3 regions of the Streptomyces sp. NPDC020747 genome follow, and region 1 is predicted to be linked to each of the others. Evidence: riboswitches for the same ligand, from Rfam matches in the RefSeq annotation. Region 1 holds a riboswitch; each other region holds the start of a gene.

The links. A riboswitch is a leader RNA that binds a small molecule or an ion and turns the genes downstream of it on or off. The one in region 1 is predicted to bind cyclic di-AMP.
Region 2: it holds a riboswitch for cyclic di-AMP, as region 1 does, so the genes downstream of both, ACH4YP_RS09155 (M23 family metallopeptidase) here and ACH4YP_RS05250 (transglycosylase family protein) in region 1, are expected to answer to the same signal.
Region 3: it holds a riboswitch for cyclic di-AMP, as region 1 does, so the genes downstream of both, ACH4YP_RS02430 (peptidoglycan DD-metalloendopeptidase family protein) here and ACH4YP_RS05250 (transglycosylase family protein) in region 1, are expected to answer to the same signal.

Annotation. Positions count from the first base shown of each region.
Region 1 covers NZ_JBIRTJ010000002.1:25,881-30,578, reverse strand. Annotated here, with positions in the region: gene eno (phosphopyruvate hydratase) at 1-764, opposite strand, end outside; gene ACH4YP_RS05250 (transglycosylase family protein) at 1,208-1,924, opposite strand; cyclic di-AMP (ydaO/yuaA leader) riboswitch at 1,929-2,099, opposite strand; gene ACH4YP_RS05245 (transglycosylase family protein) at 2,325-3,287, opposite strand; gene ACH4YP_RS05240 (cytochrome P450) at 3,499-4,698, opposite strand, start outside.
Region 2 covers NZ_JBIRTJ010000003.1:23,085-27,782, reverse strand. Annotated here, with positions in the region: gene ACH4YP_RS09175 (MarR family transcriptional regulator) at 1-242, opposite strand, end outside; gene ACH4YP_RS09170 (dihydrofolate reductase family protein) at 361-1,515, shown strand; tRNA gene ACH4YP_RS09165 (tRNA-Met) at 1,687-1,760, shown strand; gene ACH4YP_RS09160 (PP2C family protein-serine/threonine phosphatase) at 1,906-3,027, shown strand; cyclic di-AMP (ydaO/yuaA leader) riboswitch at 3,316-3,471, shown strand; gene ACH4YP_RS09155 (M23 family metallopeptidase) at 3,483-4,535, shown strand; gene ACH4YP_RS09150 (aldo/keto reductase) at 4,596-4,698, shown strand, end outside.
Region 3 covers NZ_JBIRTJ010000001.1:591,803-596,500, forward strand. Annotated here, with positions in the region: gene ACH4YP_RS02420 (SGNH/GDSL hydrolase family protein) at 1-527, opposite strand, end outside; gene ACH4YP_RS02425 (DUF6250 domain-containing protein) at 674-1,423, opposite strand; gene ACH4YP_RS02430 (peptidoglycan DD-metalloendopeptidase family protein) at 1,623-2,543, opposite strand; cyclic di-AMP (ydaO/yuaA leader) riboswitch at 2,548-2,712, opposite strand; gene ACH4YP_RS02435 (alpha-galactosidase) at 3,008-4,698, opposite strand, start outside.

The DNA.
Region 1 (4,698 bases):
AGGTACTTGCCGTCCTTGTAGAACTCGGAGGCGGCGACGTCGAGCGCGAGGGCGACCTGCTGGCCGGGAACGTAACCGGCCTCCTTGATCGCGTCGAGGATCAGGTCCAGGGCCTCGCGGTTGGAGCCGAGGTTCGGGGCGAAGCCGCCCTCGTCGCCGAGGCCGGTGGACAGGCCGCGGCTCTTCAGGACCTTCTTGAGGGTGTGGTAGACCTCGGCGCCCCAGCGCACGGCCTCGGAGAAGGACTCCGCGCCGATCGGGGCGATCATGAACTCCTGGATGTCGACGTTGGAGTCGGCGTGCGACCCACCGTTGAGGATGTTCATCATCGGGACCGGCAGCAGGTGCGCGTTCGGTCCGCCCAGGTAGCGGAAGAGGGGGAGGTCGGACGCCTCGGACGCGGCGTGGGCGACGGCGAGCGAGACGCCGAGGATGGCGTTGGCGCCGAGCGAGCCCTTGTTGTCGGTGGCGTCCAGGTCGATCATCGCCTGGTCGATGAGGCGCTGCTCGGTGGCGTCGTAGCCGACGAGCTCCGGGCCGAGCTGCTCGATGACGGCGAGGACGGCCTTCTCGACACCCTTGCCGAGGTAACGGTTGGGGTCTCCGTCACGGAGCTCAACAGCCTCGAAGGCACCGGTGGAGGCGCCGGACGGAACGGCGGCACGACCCGTGCTGCCGTCGTCGAGGCCGACCTCGACCTCGACGGTGGGGTTGCCTCGCGAGTCGAGGATTTCCCGGGCTACGACGACGTCGATGGACGGCACGAGCATCTCCTTCTGGGATGTGACGCAAGCTGTTCCGGGCCGAAGGCCCGGTTGGGCGCGACCTGTGGTGGCCCCGCAGCATGAGCCTAACCGGCTGCCGCGGTTCGGCCAGCCCTCGACCGCCTCATGGACAGAACCGAGAGTAAATTGTTTCCGAACGGAACAAAGCGAGAGGGAGGCGCGCGGGAAGTACAAGGGGAGCGCGGGAACGAAAAAAGCCCCGCCCCGGTGCGTACGGGGGAACACGCACCGGAGCGGGGAGCCCGTGGGGGACGGGGGGGTGCCCTCACGAGGCCTCCACTATGGGGGACACGGATGTGAGGGCGCTGTGGTTCAGCCGCGATTCGAATATGGACCGGAGATCCGGCCGAGGCTGAGCGGCCAGGGCCTCGGCCTGGACATGTCGTCCGGGCGATCGAAGTGGGGGTCGCGGCCGACGGGGGTCAGCTGAGGTGCAGCTGCTGGCCCGGGAAGATGAAGTCGGCGTCGTCGACGATGTCGTCGTTCAGCTTGTACAGCTTCTGCCAGCCGCCCTTGACGTTCTCCTTCTCGGCGATCTCGCTGAGGGTGTCACCCTTGACGACCTTGTACTCGCCGTCGCCCTTCTCGACCTTCTTGCCGGTCGGGGTCTCGACGGTCTTCTTCGCGGTCGAGCGCTCCTGGGAACGCGAGGCGCGCTCCTCGGAGGACTTGGTGCTCTGCTGCTGCTGAGACTGCGAGGTGCTCTGGCCGGAGTTGCCCGAGTTCGAGGAGCCGGAGCCCGAGGGAGCCGGGGCGCCACCGGTCGAGGCGCCGGACAGGCCCACGCCACAGCTCGGCCAGGCGCCCTTGCCCTGGCCCGCGAGGACCTTCTCAGCGACGGCTATCTGCTGGGACTTGGAGGCCTGGTTGGCCGTGGAGGCGTACGCCGAGCCGCCGTACGCGGCCCAGGTGGAGGCCGAGAACTGCAGGCCGCCGTAGTAGCCGTTGCCGGTGTTGATCGACCAGTTGCCGCCGGACTCGCACTGGGCGACGGCGTCCCACTCGGAAGCGGTGGCGGCGGAGGCTCCCGTGGCGCCCATCAGCGGGACGGCGACGGCCGCGGTGGTGACACCGGCGAGCGTGGCGATACGGGTGGCCTTGGACGGGCGGCGGTGCTTGCCCTTGCCGGAAAACAGCATGAAGTGATCCCCTCACCGACGCCTGCGAGGTGAGCTGTCGGGTTCGGGCCGAGTGAGTTGCCCGGCCACGTGACACTGCTGTCACGCGGCTTAACCCCAAGCCGTACCTGGCCTCGACGACCGGGTCCGGCACTTACCTTGGGTCCCCCGCTCCTGCCTACGGCGCTTGACGCGACGACTGTTCCCGTACGGCCGTTGGCAGGATTCGGCGTTGCGACCGTCGGGGCTCACCAGTGGCGAGCGGTCACGACCGTAGACACGCGATCCGCCGAATTTCAAAGACGATCAAGGTCTTGAGATCCATGTCTCACTTTCGCCAAATCGGACATTCAGCGCGAACTGCCGCTGTTTTTAGCCCGATTCGACGCCTTGATGACCACATGGCACACCGCGCGGACCGCTACTTGTCCGCCGTCTGCAGGCCTTCCACGTCGAGGCTCTGACCGGGGATGATGAAGTCCGGGTCGTCGCCGACGGCTTCCTTGTTCTCGGCGTAGAGCGCCCGCCATCCGCCCTTGACGCCAAGGGAGTCGGCGATCCCCCAGAGACTGTCTCCGGAACGGACGGCGTACGAGCCCTCGGCGGCGACGCGCGACTCGCTGTCGCTGCGCGAGGCATGCCGTCCGACGGAGTCGTCCGCACGGGAGTCGGTGGCGCCTTCGTCGGCGCTGCCGCCGCGGTGACGGCCGGAGCCGCTGTCTTCCGCGCCGGCGCTCTCGCTCGCCTCGGCCGAAGGCTCGCCGCTCTGGGACGACTTGTCCGGGTCATCACTCTTCGCGGTGGCGTCCGCGGAGGAGCTGTCGGAATCCTGTGAGTCCGCGCTGTCGCCACTGCCGGTGGACGACTTGGGCGAGTCGGACGAACCGGATGAATCAGATGAACCAGACGTGTCGGAGTTCGTCCCGTTGCCGCTGTCCCCCATACCCAAGCCGGACAACGGAGTGGAGGATTCCTCCGCGACTCCCGTGTCGGCGTCGGCCGAGTCGGAGTTCTGCGTCAGGCCCGCGACGAGTCCGCAGGTCGCCCAGGCGCTCGTGCCCTGCTTCGCGAGGATCTTCTCGGCGACGGCTATCTGCTGCGAGCGGCTGGCCTGGTCGGCGCTCGGCGCGTAGTCGAGGCCGCCGTTGTCCTCCCAGGTCTCCTGGGTCATCTGGAGGCCGCCGTAGTACCCGTTGCCGGAGTTCGCGCTCCAGGAGCCGCCGCTCTCGCACTCCGCGACCGCGTCCCAGGTGGTACCGCTGGCGGCGCTCGCGCCGGTCGCGCCGAGCAGAGGAATCGCGATGGCCGACCCGGTCACGCCCGCCGCGACGAGGAGAGCCGGAGCCTGACGGGGGCGACGGTGACGACCGTTCCCGGAGAGCATGCGGTTGCCTTTCGCGTGACAGCAAGGACTGCGCACAGCGCACAGCCGATGACTGCGCTTGTGACTTCTGCGACAGGCGGGACCGGTCGCATTGATGGGTGAACGTATAGGCAGTCGAACTCTTGTCACAAGTCGATGCAGCGCAGATCACGTGAAGATCACAAAGTTGACGGAGTCTCATGTTCCGTCGACCCCGTCTGCTAGTCAGCCGCTAGTCCGTACGCACCTTCACCGAAGGGGCGAACTCCACCGGAAGCGTGCGCAATCCCCTCATGATGAGACCCCCACGCCACCGCAAATCGGCGGAATCGCCCACGAGTTGCAGGTCGGGGAGCCGGGTGAGAAGCGTGGCCAGCGCGGTCTGGCCCTCCAGCCGGGCCAGTGGTGCGCCGAGGCAGTAGTGGATGCCGTGGCCGTAACCGAGGTGCTGGTTGTCGCGGCGGGAGAGGTCGAGGGTGTCGGGCTCGGCGAACCGGGCGGGGTCGCGGTCTGCGGCGGCGAGCACGACGAGTACGGGGTCGCCGGCGGCGATGTCCTGCCCGCCGATGCTCAGCGGCTCGGTGGCGAACCGCCAGGTGGCCAGCTCCACCGGCCCGTCGTAGCGGAGCAGTTCCTCGACACCGGTCGCGAGAAGGTCCGTACGGCCCGCCGCGAGGGAGTCCTGGAGCCGCTGCCGCTGCTCGGGGTGGGTGAGCAGGGCGTACGTGCCGTTGCCGATCAGGTTCACGGTCGTCTCGAACCCGGCGAACAGGAGGATGAAGGCCATGGCGGCGGCCTCGTTCTCGGTGAGGTGCTCGCCGTGGTCGGAGGCCCGGATGAGACCGGAGAGGAGATCCTCGCCCGGGGCGGCCAGCTCCGTCAGCTCCTCGCGCTTGCGGTGGATGAGCTCGGCGAGATAGCCGCGCATCTTCTTCACGGACCGGGCGACACCCCCGCGCGGCCCTCCCCCGTGCCGGATCATCATCCCGGCCCAGTCCCGGAAGTCGTCCTGGTCCTCGCGCGGGACGCCCAGCAGATCGCAGATGGCGTAGATGGGGAGCGGGAACGCGAACTCGTGAATGAGGTCGGCCTCTCCCTTCTCCACGAACCCGTCGATGAGCCGGTCGGTCAACTCCTGCACGCGGGGCGCGAATTCGGCCACCCGCCGAGGAGTGAACGCCTTGCTGACCAGCCGCCGGAGCCTGGTGTGGTCCGGTGGGTCGATGTTGAGGAGGTGCGTCATCAGCTCGGCCTTGCGCTCGCCGGGGATGCCGGTCTTCCCCTTCGCGTGCGCGGGCTCGTCGTGATGGGCGGGGTTCTTGCTGAGCCGGCCGTCAGCGAGGGCCTGCTTGGCATCCGCGTACCGGGTCACCAGCCAGGCCTCGACCCCGCTGGGGAGTTTCGTCCGATGCACGGGGGCGTGCTCCCTGAG
Region 2 (4,698 bases), on a different contig from region 1:
TCCAGGCGGGTCACCGCGTACGTCAGCCGGCTGCGGGTGATCTTCGTGCTCTCCGCGAGGTCCGTCATGCGCAGGCTGTGGCCCGGCGCGTCGGAGAGGTTGGCCAGGATGGAGTAGTAAAGGTGCGGCATGCCGGCCTCCTGCTGGAGCTGCCGGTCGATCGCGTCCTCCAGAAGATGGGACGCGGCGATGTAAGCGCGCCAGGCGCGCTGCTCCTCGGAGGTGAGCCAGCGGGTCGTCATGCTCCCAGTGTAGGTTTGTTTCAAACTTGAACCAAGCCCCGACCGTCCTCCGGGCAAGCCCCGGCTCCGCCTTCGAAAGTGTCCGAGAGCCCGAGAGAGTCCGAAAGCGAGCGCGTTCATGCCTCACCCCTACGTCCTGTTGTCCGCCGCCGTCTCCCTGGACGGCTGCCTGGACGACACCGGCCCCGGACGGCTGCTGCTCTCCGGGCCGGCCGACTTCGACCGGGTCGACGAGGTACGGGCCGGGTCCGACGCGATCCTCGTCGGCGCGGGCACCCTGCGCGCCGACAACCCCCGGCTCCTCGTCAACTCCGCGGAGCGCCGCGCGGCCCGGGTCGCCGCCGGACGGCCGGAGTACCCGCTGAAGGTCACCGTCAGCGGCAGCGGCGACCTCGACCCCGACGCCAACTTCTGGTCCACGGGCGGCGAGAAGGTCGTCTACACGAGCGACGAGGGGGCCGCCAAGGCCACCGAAGCGCTGCGCGGGCTCGGCGTCGGCGTCGTCCCCGTGGGACCGGACGTCGACTGGCGGGCCGTACTCACCCATCTCCACGACGTGCGCGGCGTACGGCGGCTCATGGTCGAGGGCGGTGGCCGCGTCCACACCCAGCTGCTCCGCCAGGGCCTCGCCGACGAGCTGCAGCTCGCCCTCGCGCCCCTCGTCGTGGGGGAGCCGGACGCGCCCCGGCTGTTCGGCCCCGGCGACTACCCGGGCGGCCCCCGCAACCGGCTGCGGCTGGTCGAGACGCGGCCCGTGGGGGACGTCGTCCTCATGCGGTACGTCCCCACCGCGCCCGGCACCGGGCCCGTACCCTCCGCCGCCGACCACCGGTGGCTGGCGCTCGCCTGCGAACTGGCCGCCGAGTGTCCGCCCTCGCGGACCGCGTTCAGCGTCGGCGCGGTCGTCGTCGCGGCCGACGGTACGGAGCTGGCCCGCGGGTACTCCCGCGAGTCCGACCCCGTCTCGCACGCCGAGGAGGCCGCCCTCGCCAAGATCGGGCCGGGTGATCCGCGGCTCGCGACCGCCACCGTCTACAGCAGCCTGGAGCCGTGCGCCCGCCGCGCGTCACGGCCCGCGCCCTGCGCCCGGCTGATCCTCGACGCGGGCGTACGCAGGGTCGTGACCGCCTGGCGGGAGCCGGACACCTTCGTGGCGGGCGCGGACGGGAGCGGGCTGCTGGCCGCGGCCGGCGCCGACGTCCTGGTGCTCCCGGAGTACGAGGCCGACGCGAAGGCACCCAACCGTCACCTGACCCGACCTGACCTGACCTGACCTGGCCCGACCGGCCCGTTTCCCGTCGGTACGGCCGATGCGCAGGGCCGACCCGCACTGTCGGCCCGTACCGCCGACCGGCATGTTTCGTACCAAACCACCCGGTGAAGCGCGGGCGAAGTTAACGCGTGTGCTTTGGGTCCCGCGGATGGCGTACAGTGGTCTTAACGACGCGGGGTGGAGCAGCTCGGTAGCTCGCTGGGCTCATAACCCAGAGGTCGCAGGTTCAAATCCTGTCCCCGCTACTGAAGGCCTGAGGCCGGAATCCGATCAAGGATTCCGGCCTCAGGTGTTTCCCCGGATATCTCGACTCGGGTGTCCCCAGGGTGTCTTCACCCGCCCGGTCCTCGTCCGCTCGCCCGCCGCCCCCGCTCCCGGAAGCCTGGACAGGTGGAGGAGCAGGGACCGGAGCAGAAGCAGGAACCGGTGCGCGTCGAGCCCGTGGAGAGGACCGCCTCGTATCCGAGCACCCTCGTCCGCGCGTTGCCGGCGCTGCTGATCGTCGCGGGTGTCTGCTACGACCTCCTCACCCCGCAGGACTTCACCGCGGCTCCCTTCTTCACGGCCGCGGTGCTCATCGCGGCACCCCTGTTCTCGCTCGGCGCCACCGTGTGGACGGGAATCGCGGCGACCGCGGCCATGGCCGTCGTACATCTCAGGTTCGCCTTCGACGTGAGCGCGGTCACCGAGGTCCTCACCGTGGCCACGGCCGCCGTCCTCGCCGTGGGCATCAACCGGCTCGTGCACCGGGGCGACGCGCGCCTCGCCACCGCCCGCGAGATCGCGGAGGCCGCCCAGTGGGCCGTACTGCCCGAACCCGCGGCGCGGATCGGCGGCCTCGATATCGCGGCACGGTACGAGGCGGCGCAGGAGGGCGCGTTCATCGGGGGCGACCTGTACGCCGTGCAGGACACCCCGCACGGCGTACGGCTCCTCGTGGGCGACGTACGGGGCAAGGGCATGGGGGCGGTCTCCGTCGTCGCCGTGCTCATCGGTGCCTTCCGTGAGGCCGCCGAGCAGGAGGCGAGCCTGGAGGCGGTCGCCCAGCGGCTGGAGCGGGCGCTCGCGCGCGAGGGCGTCCGGCGCGACATCGTCGCGGCCTTCGAGGACTTCACCACCGCCGTGCTCGCCGAGATCCCGCACGGCACCCCGGTCGTACGCCTCGTGAACCGCGGCCACCCCGGGCCCCTGCTGCTGTACGGCGACGGAGAGGTACGTACGCTCGCCGCGGCCGAGCCCGCGCTGCCGCTCGGGACGGGGGCGCTGGGGACCTGGCCCGACCGGGCGCAGCAGGAGGAGTTCCCGGGCGGGGCCATGCTGCTCTTCCACACGGACGGGCTGTCCGAGGCGCGGGACCGGCGGGGCGTCTTCTACGATCCGGCCCGGCGGTTGTCCGGGCGGGTCTTTCCCGGGCCCGACGCGTTGCTCGCCGCGGTACTCGACGACGTCCTGCTGCACACCGGAGGCGGGGCCACGGACGACATGGCACTGCTCGCGGTGCGGCGGGCGTGAGGGCACGGCGGTCGTGAGGGCGCGATGATCGTGAGATGCGTCGCTCTTGCGGCGGCCTCTATCACCGTTGGTAGTCGAACGGAATCCCTCTGCTCAACAACTGACGCACCATCAACAGGGCTCCCGCTCCTGAATGTCGATCAACTCGCCCGATTTACTCCGCTCATGACCCGTAAGTCCAGGCCAAGAGCCGTAACGATCATCAGGAACGGCTTGGAATCCGGTGCCCGGGTCTATTAACGTTCGATAACGCAGCGCGGTAGTCCCAGCCGTCACAAGAGTCGGCTCCGTGCGCACGCGCCGAATCCCGCAAGGGAACCGGGGAACCACCACTTGGGGTGAATCGCTCGTCTTCGCGGTGTAGCGCACCGCGGTTGACGCGCGTAGGAGACCTTCCTGCTCCGAACCCGTCAGCTAACCCGGTAGGCGAGAAGGAAGGAAAGGAGTGCGCCTACGTGGCGTCCAACCGGCCTGCCCCCACACCCTCGTTCGTGCCGAATGAGTTGACGGGTGAGTCCTCGGGTGACAAGAAGCCCGACACCTTCGCCTACGGCGCCCGTAAGGACGAGGAGACGTGGGAGGTCTGGAATCCCAGCGCGGAGACCGTCCTTCCCGTCCGCGGCCGGCACCGCGTCGCCAAGCAGCGCGGCGGCGGCGGACTCGCCCGTAGCTCGACCGTTCTGGGCGTCGGTGTCATAGCCGCCGTCGGCGCGGGTGGCATGGCCACCGCGCAGACCGGCAAGCCGCCGGTGTCGATCTCGATCCCCGACCTGCCGAACGTCGGCTCGCCGTTCTCGGACGACGACGCCCCCGAGGGATCCAGCACCCCGATCACCGCCGTCGGCCTCACCACCGCCGACGCCGAGCAGGGCAACTCGGACGCGGGCGAGGCCCTGCGCGCCCGCATCATGCTCCAGGCCGAGGAGCAGCAGGACCAGGTGGACCGCGAGGCCCAGGAGGCCGCCGAGGCCGCCGCCGCGAAGAAGGCCGCCACGCTGGCCGCCAAGGAGCGGGACGCCGCCGAGGCCAAGGTCGCCGCCGCCGAGAAGAAGGCGGACCAGGCGGCCAAGGAGAAGGCCGAGGCCGCGCGCCTCGCCGAGCTCGCCAAGCAGTTCACGCTGCCCACCTCCTCGTACACGATCACCTCCACCTTCGGGCAGTCCGGTGCGCTGTGGTCGTCCGGTCAGCACACGGGTCTGGACTTCGCCGCTCCCACGGGTACCCCGATCAAGGCCGTTCACAGCGGCACGATCACCGAGGCCGGCTGGAACGGCTCGTACGGCTACCGCACGGTCCTCACGCTCGACGACGGTACGGAGCTCTGGTACGCGCACCAGTCGTCGATCGGCGTCAGCGTCGGGCAGAAGGTGAGCACCGGCGACATCATCGGCCGCGTGGGCGCGACCGGCAACGTCACCGGGGCGCACCTCCACCTGGAGGTCCACACCAGCGGCGGCGACGGCATCGACCCGATGGCGTGGCTGCGGGGCAAGGGGCTCACTCCGTAGGGCGGGCCTGAGGGGGCTGGGTGTGGAATACAGTCGTCCGGTACGGCTGTTGACCCATCCATGAGTTCTCTCCGCAGGCTGGGTTCGTCCGACCTCGATGTCTTCCCGCTCTCGCTCGGTGGCAACGTCTTCGGCTGGACCGCCGACCAGGCGCAGTCCTTCG
Region 3 (4,698 bases), on a different contig from region 1:
GGCGACAGATGGAGCCGGTCGCCGTCCCAGGCCCGCCGGTCCTGGATGGTCTTGAGGGACCACAGGTCGAGCACGGGACAGCCGTACCGGTCGGCGATGGACCGGATGTGGAGGTTGTACGTGGCGATCTTGCCGCGCATGTGCTTGAGCACGGGTACGCCACGGGTGTCGAAGCCGGTGGTCACGAGGACCGTGCCGACGGCCGACGTGAGGTCCGCGACGGCGCGCTCGAAGCGCTCCGCGACCTCGTCGGGGTCGGTGCCCGGCCGGATGATGTCGTTGCCGCCCGCGCAGAAGGAGACCAGGTCGGGCGCGATCTCCTTCGCGCGCGTCAACTGGTGCTCGACGATCTGGTCGAGGAGTTTCCCGCGGACGGCGAGGTTGGTGTAGTCGAAGTCGCCCTCGGGCCGGCGGTCCGCGAGAAGCACCGCGAACCGGTCCGCCCAGCCGACGAACGCCCCGTCCGGGCCAAGGTCGCCGACGCCCTCGGTGAAGCTGTCCCCCACCGCCACGTACGACCCGATCACTGATCTGTTGTCATTCTTCGAATCGTCTGCCACATCGGGCCATGATTCACCTTCGGGTGTGAGCTACGCGACCGTAGGAAGGGGTTGACGCGCGGTGAGATAAGCCACTCGTCAAGTGTTGGTCAATCCCGGAATAAGGGGCTCGATCAAGGACGTTGTCGCAGCTCCCGCACCCTGAGGTCCGTGATCCTGAAGTGACTCCACACGGTCCGGAACGCGAAGTGCCCGCTCGTGTAGGGCTCTTGGTCCACGAAGTCGAGGACGAGTCGCCCCTTGTTCCACCACTGGACCGTCGAGCCGTTCGAGACGATCCGGACCCGGTTGGGTTCGTTCGCCGTGAGCAGAGGCTCGGTGTAGTCGAGGACGAGCGGCCGCACACCCGCCTGACCGACGTAACGGCGCAGCCTGGTCGTGGTGTTGGTGTTGGCGCCGTATCCGGCGTAGTACGTCGTGAGGTGGTCGTACTCGTCGAGCGCGCCGCCCCGGTGCGTGGCGAAGAGGTCCTCCGGGGAGCGGACGTCCGTGGCGTTCCAGAAGTTGTTGAGGTCCGAGACCCGGTCGTTGGCGCCGCCCTCGGAGACCGGCGTGGCCGTGTACTCCAGGACGTACGGCCCCTTGAGTTCTCGCCTGAACCAGACCGTCGCGCCGCTCGGCACGTCTATCTCCAGGACACCCCGGGACGCGGTGACGCTGCCGCCGTCCTGCAGCTCCGTCGCCCACTGACCTAGACCGTGCCGGAAGTCGTCGCGGGCGATGAGCCTCCCCGGACGGTTCTCCGCCGGACGGTGCCGCCCCGGCCGGTGCCGGGCCGCCGCGCCCGCCGTCCGCGCGGGAACGAGCGCCGCGAGTGCGGCACCGGCAGCCAGGGCTCCGAACGCTCTGCGTGTGGTCGTCATGAAGACCTCCATGGCATCGAAGGCGCGCAGAAAGCGCTTGCCGAGATCACTGTGTCCCGGCTTCCGCACCCCTGTCGACACATCGCCCGGCCATGCCACAGAACCACAACACCGAAGACCGGACCCCGGGGATCACAGGGTCCGGCCTTCGGAGACTAGCTCGGAGCGGTACGCCGCGCGGGGCGTGCCTGGCGTGGGGTCAGACGGAGACGCCCTTGCCACGCAGGTACGCCAGCGGGTCCACGTCCGAGCCGTAGTCCGGGGTGGTGCGGATCTCGAAGTGCAGGTGCGGGCCGGTGACGTTGCCCGTCGCGCCGGAGAGGCCGACCTGCTGGCCCTCGGTCACGGCCTGCCCGGCCGAGACGGAGAGGGAGGACAGGTGGGCGTACTGGGCGTAGTGGCCGTCGGCGAGCTGGATGACGACCTGGTTGCCGTACGCGCCGCCCCAGCCGGCCGAGACGACCGTGCCCGCGCCGACGGACTTGAGGGACGTGCCGGTCGGGACCACGAAGTCGACACCGGTGTGGTACCCGCTGGACCACATGCTGCCCGACATCTTGTACGGGGTGCCGACGCCCGCGCCCGCGACCGGCAGCGTGAAGCCGGCGGCACTGGCCTCGGCGGCAGCCTTGGGAGCGGCGGCGGCCTTCGGGGCCGCGGCCTTCTTCGCGGAGGACTGGGTGGCCTTGGAGGCGCCGGAGTCGGAGCTCGAAGTGGCGGCGGCCTTGCCGATCGCCAGCTTCAGGCCCGGGTGGATGAGCGCCGGGTCGCCGCCGATCACCTTGCGGTTGTCCTCGTACAGCTTCTTCCAGCCACCGCTGACGTCCTGCGTGTCGGCGATCTTCGACAGGGAGTCGCCCGCACGCACGGAATAGGTCTTGGCCGCGGCCTTCTTCGCCTCGGCCTTCTTGTCGGCGGCGGCAGGCGCCGATTCGGCTGCCTGGTTCGCGACATTGGAGGCGCTCGCCACGGAATCCGCGGCGGACTGCGGAGTCGCGGCATACGCTCCGGTCGCACCGAGCAGCGGAAGGGCGAGCGCCGCGCCGCCGGTTCCTGCGACGGCTATGGAGCGGGTGAAACGCTGGGACTTGGGACGGCGGTGCTTACCCTTCGCGGGCATGGCGAATTCCTCTCCGGCGCCTGCGAGGTGAGCTGTCGGGTGCGAGCTGGAGATGCCCGGCCGTGTTTGCGCACGACTTAACCCCTAGCCGTTCCGGAGACCGGAACAGGCGTTCTACCTGTGGGTCCCCCGCTCCTGCCGTGTACGGGTGGGTGAGCGGATTCCGGGCGGCGGCAGGATTGGGCGTCCGTCCGGATTGGTGGCGAACGTAAGCGACATGAAGACGCAGGAACAACCTCTGGGGTTTCCTGTGTGCCCCGTTCTCTTGATCCCTGACCGAAATGACGGTCACCCTGCGTAAATCAGGGATCCTCCCCGTTTGTTAAATCCCTGAAAACGCAGCTGAATTACGTGAACATGGCGACAGCGGACCGTCACGAATATGACGCTGCTCACTGGACACCGCCCCAGCAGCCTTTATCCCAGAGCGAGTTGGAACTTAGGCTCCATTACGGACACAACAGTCAGATGCGACGCAGCCGGAGAACTGCCGCATCAAGGTCACCGTGCAGCCCCGTCCGCAACCCGTGATGCAACAGCACCGCACCTCGGTGGACTTCGCCCGTTTCGAGGCATTCGTACGCCGCCGCCGGGTCTAGTCCGCTCAGCCGCACCGGAGCGACCGGCTCGCCGTAGTGCTGGGCCTGCAGCCAGGCGAGGACGACGACGTCACCGTCGCGCGAGTACTGGACTGCGCTCAGGCCACCCTCCGGCGCCCGCAGCCGGTGAAGGTCCCCGCCCTGCACGACGGGCCGGATCTCCTTGTAGAGCTCCACCCACGTCCGCGCCTCGGCCAGCTCCTCGTCGCTCCACCGGGTCAGGTCGCCGCCGACGCCGAGCACTCCGGCCATCGCGCTCACGAAGCGGAAGCGCAACGAGCTGACGCGGCCGTTGAGCTGGACGTTCGGACTGTCGGTGACCCAGGCGGCCATGGCCCGCGCGGGATGCACCTGGCTGAAGCCGTGCTGGATGGCGAGCCGGTCGAGCGGGTCGGTGTTGTCCGAGGTCCACACCTGGTCCGTACGCGCCATGATCCCGAGGTCGATACGGCCGCCGCCGCCCGAGCAGGACTCGAAGGCGACACCCGGGTGAGCCGCCCGCAGCCGGTCCAGGAGGCGGTACAGGGCGTGCACATGGTCCACCCAGAGCCGCTGCGGGTAGGCCTCGCCGGGCCACCCCGCGTCGGTGAAGCAGCGGTTGAAGTCCCACTTCACATAGTCGATCGGCGCACTGGAGAGCAGCGTGTCGAGCTTCTCCCAGAGGTACTCCTGGACGTCCTCACGGGCGAGGTTCAGAACGAGCTGACTGCGCAGCTCCGTCCTCTTTCGTCCCGGTTGGAACTGCACCCAGTCGGGGTGCGCGCGGTACAGCTCGCTGTCCGCGTTGACCATCTCGGGCTCGACCCAGATCCCGAACTGCATCCCCAGCGCGTGCACCTCGTCGGCGAGGGGCTTGAGGCCGGCCGGGAAGCGGTCGGGGTTGGGCGTCCAGTCGCCGAGCCCGGCCCGGTCGCTGGTGCGCGCCCCGAACCAGCCGTCGTCGACCACGAACAGCTCGACCCCCATCGCGGCGGCCCGCCGCGCCAGCGCCCCCTGCTGCTCCTCGGAGATGTCGAACTCCGTGGCCTCCCAGGAGTTGTAGAGCACCGGCCGGTGCTCGTCCGCGTCCGGGATCACGTACGCGCGCTGGTAGGCGTGCCAGGCACGGCTCGCGCCGCCGAATCCGCCGTCGCTCCACAGCCCCGCGAAGACGGGTGTGACGAAGCTCTCCCCCGGCTCCAGCCGCAGCAGCCCCGAGTCGTCGTACCCGACGCCGCCGGTGATCTGCACGCGCGTGTCCGGGAGCTGGGCCACGGCGATCCGCCACGTGCCCGACCAGGCCAGGGCGCATCCGTAGACCTCGCCCCGCTCCTCGGTGGCCGCTCCGTCGGCGTCCAGCGCGACCCAGGGCAGGTGCTGGTGCGAGGTGTGCCCGCGGCGGCTGCCGATGACCTTCTCACCGTAGGTGAGTTCGGAGCGTACGAGCCGGGACTCGGCCGCCCACCGCCCGTGCAGCTGGGACAGCCGCCAGGTGTCGCGGTGCGGCAGCGTCCAGGCCGCGGAGTCGGCGCGCAGCACCTCCAGGGCGGGCCCCTCGTTGGCGAGGGACACCCATC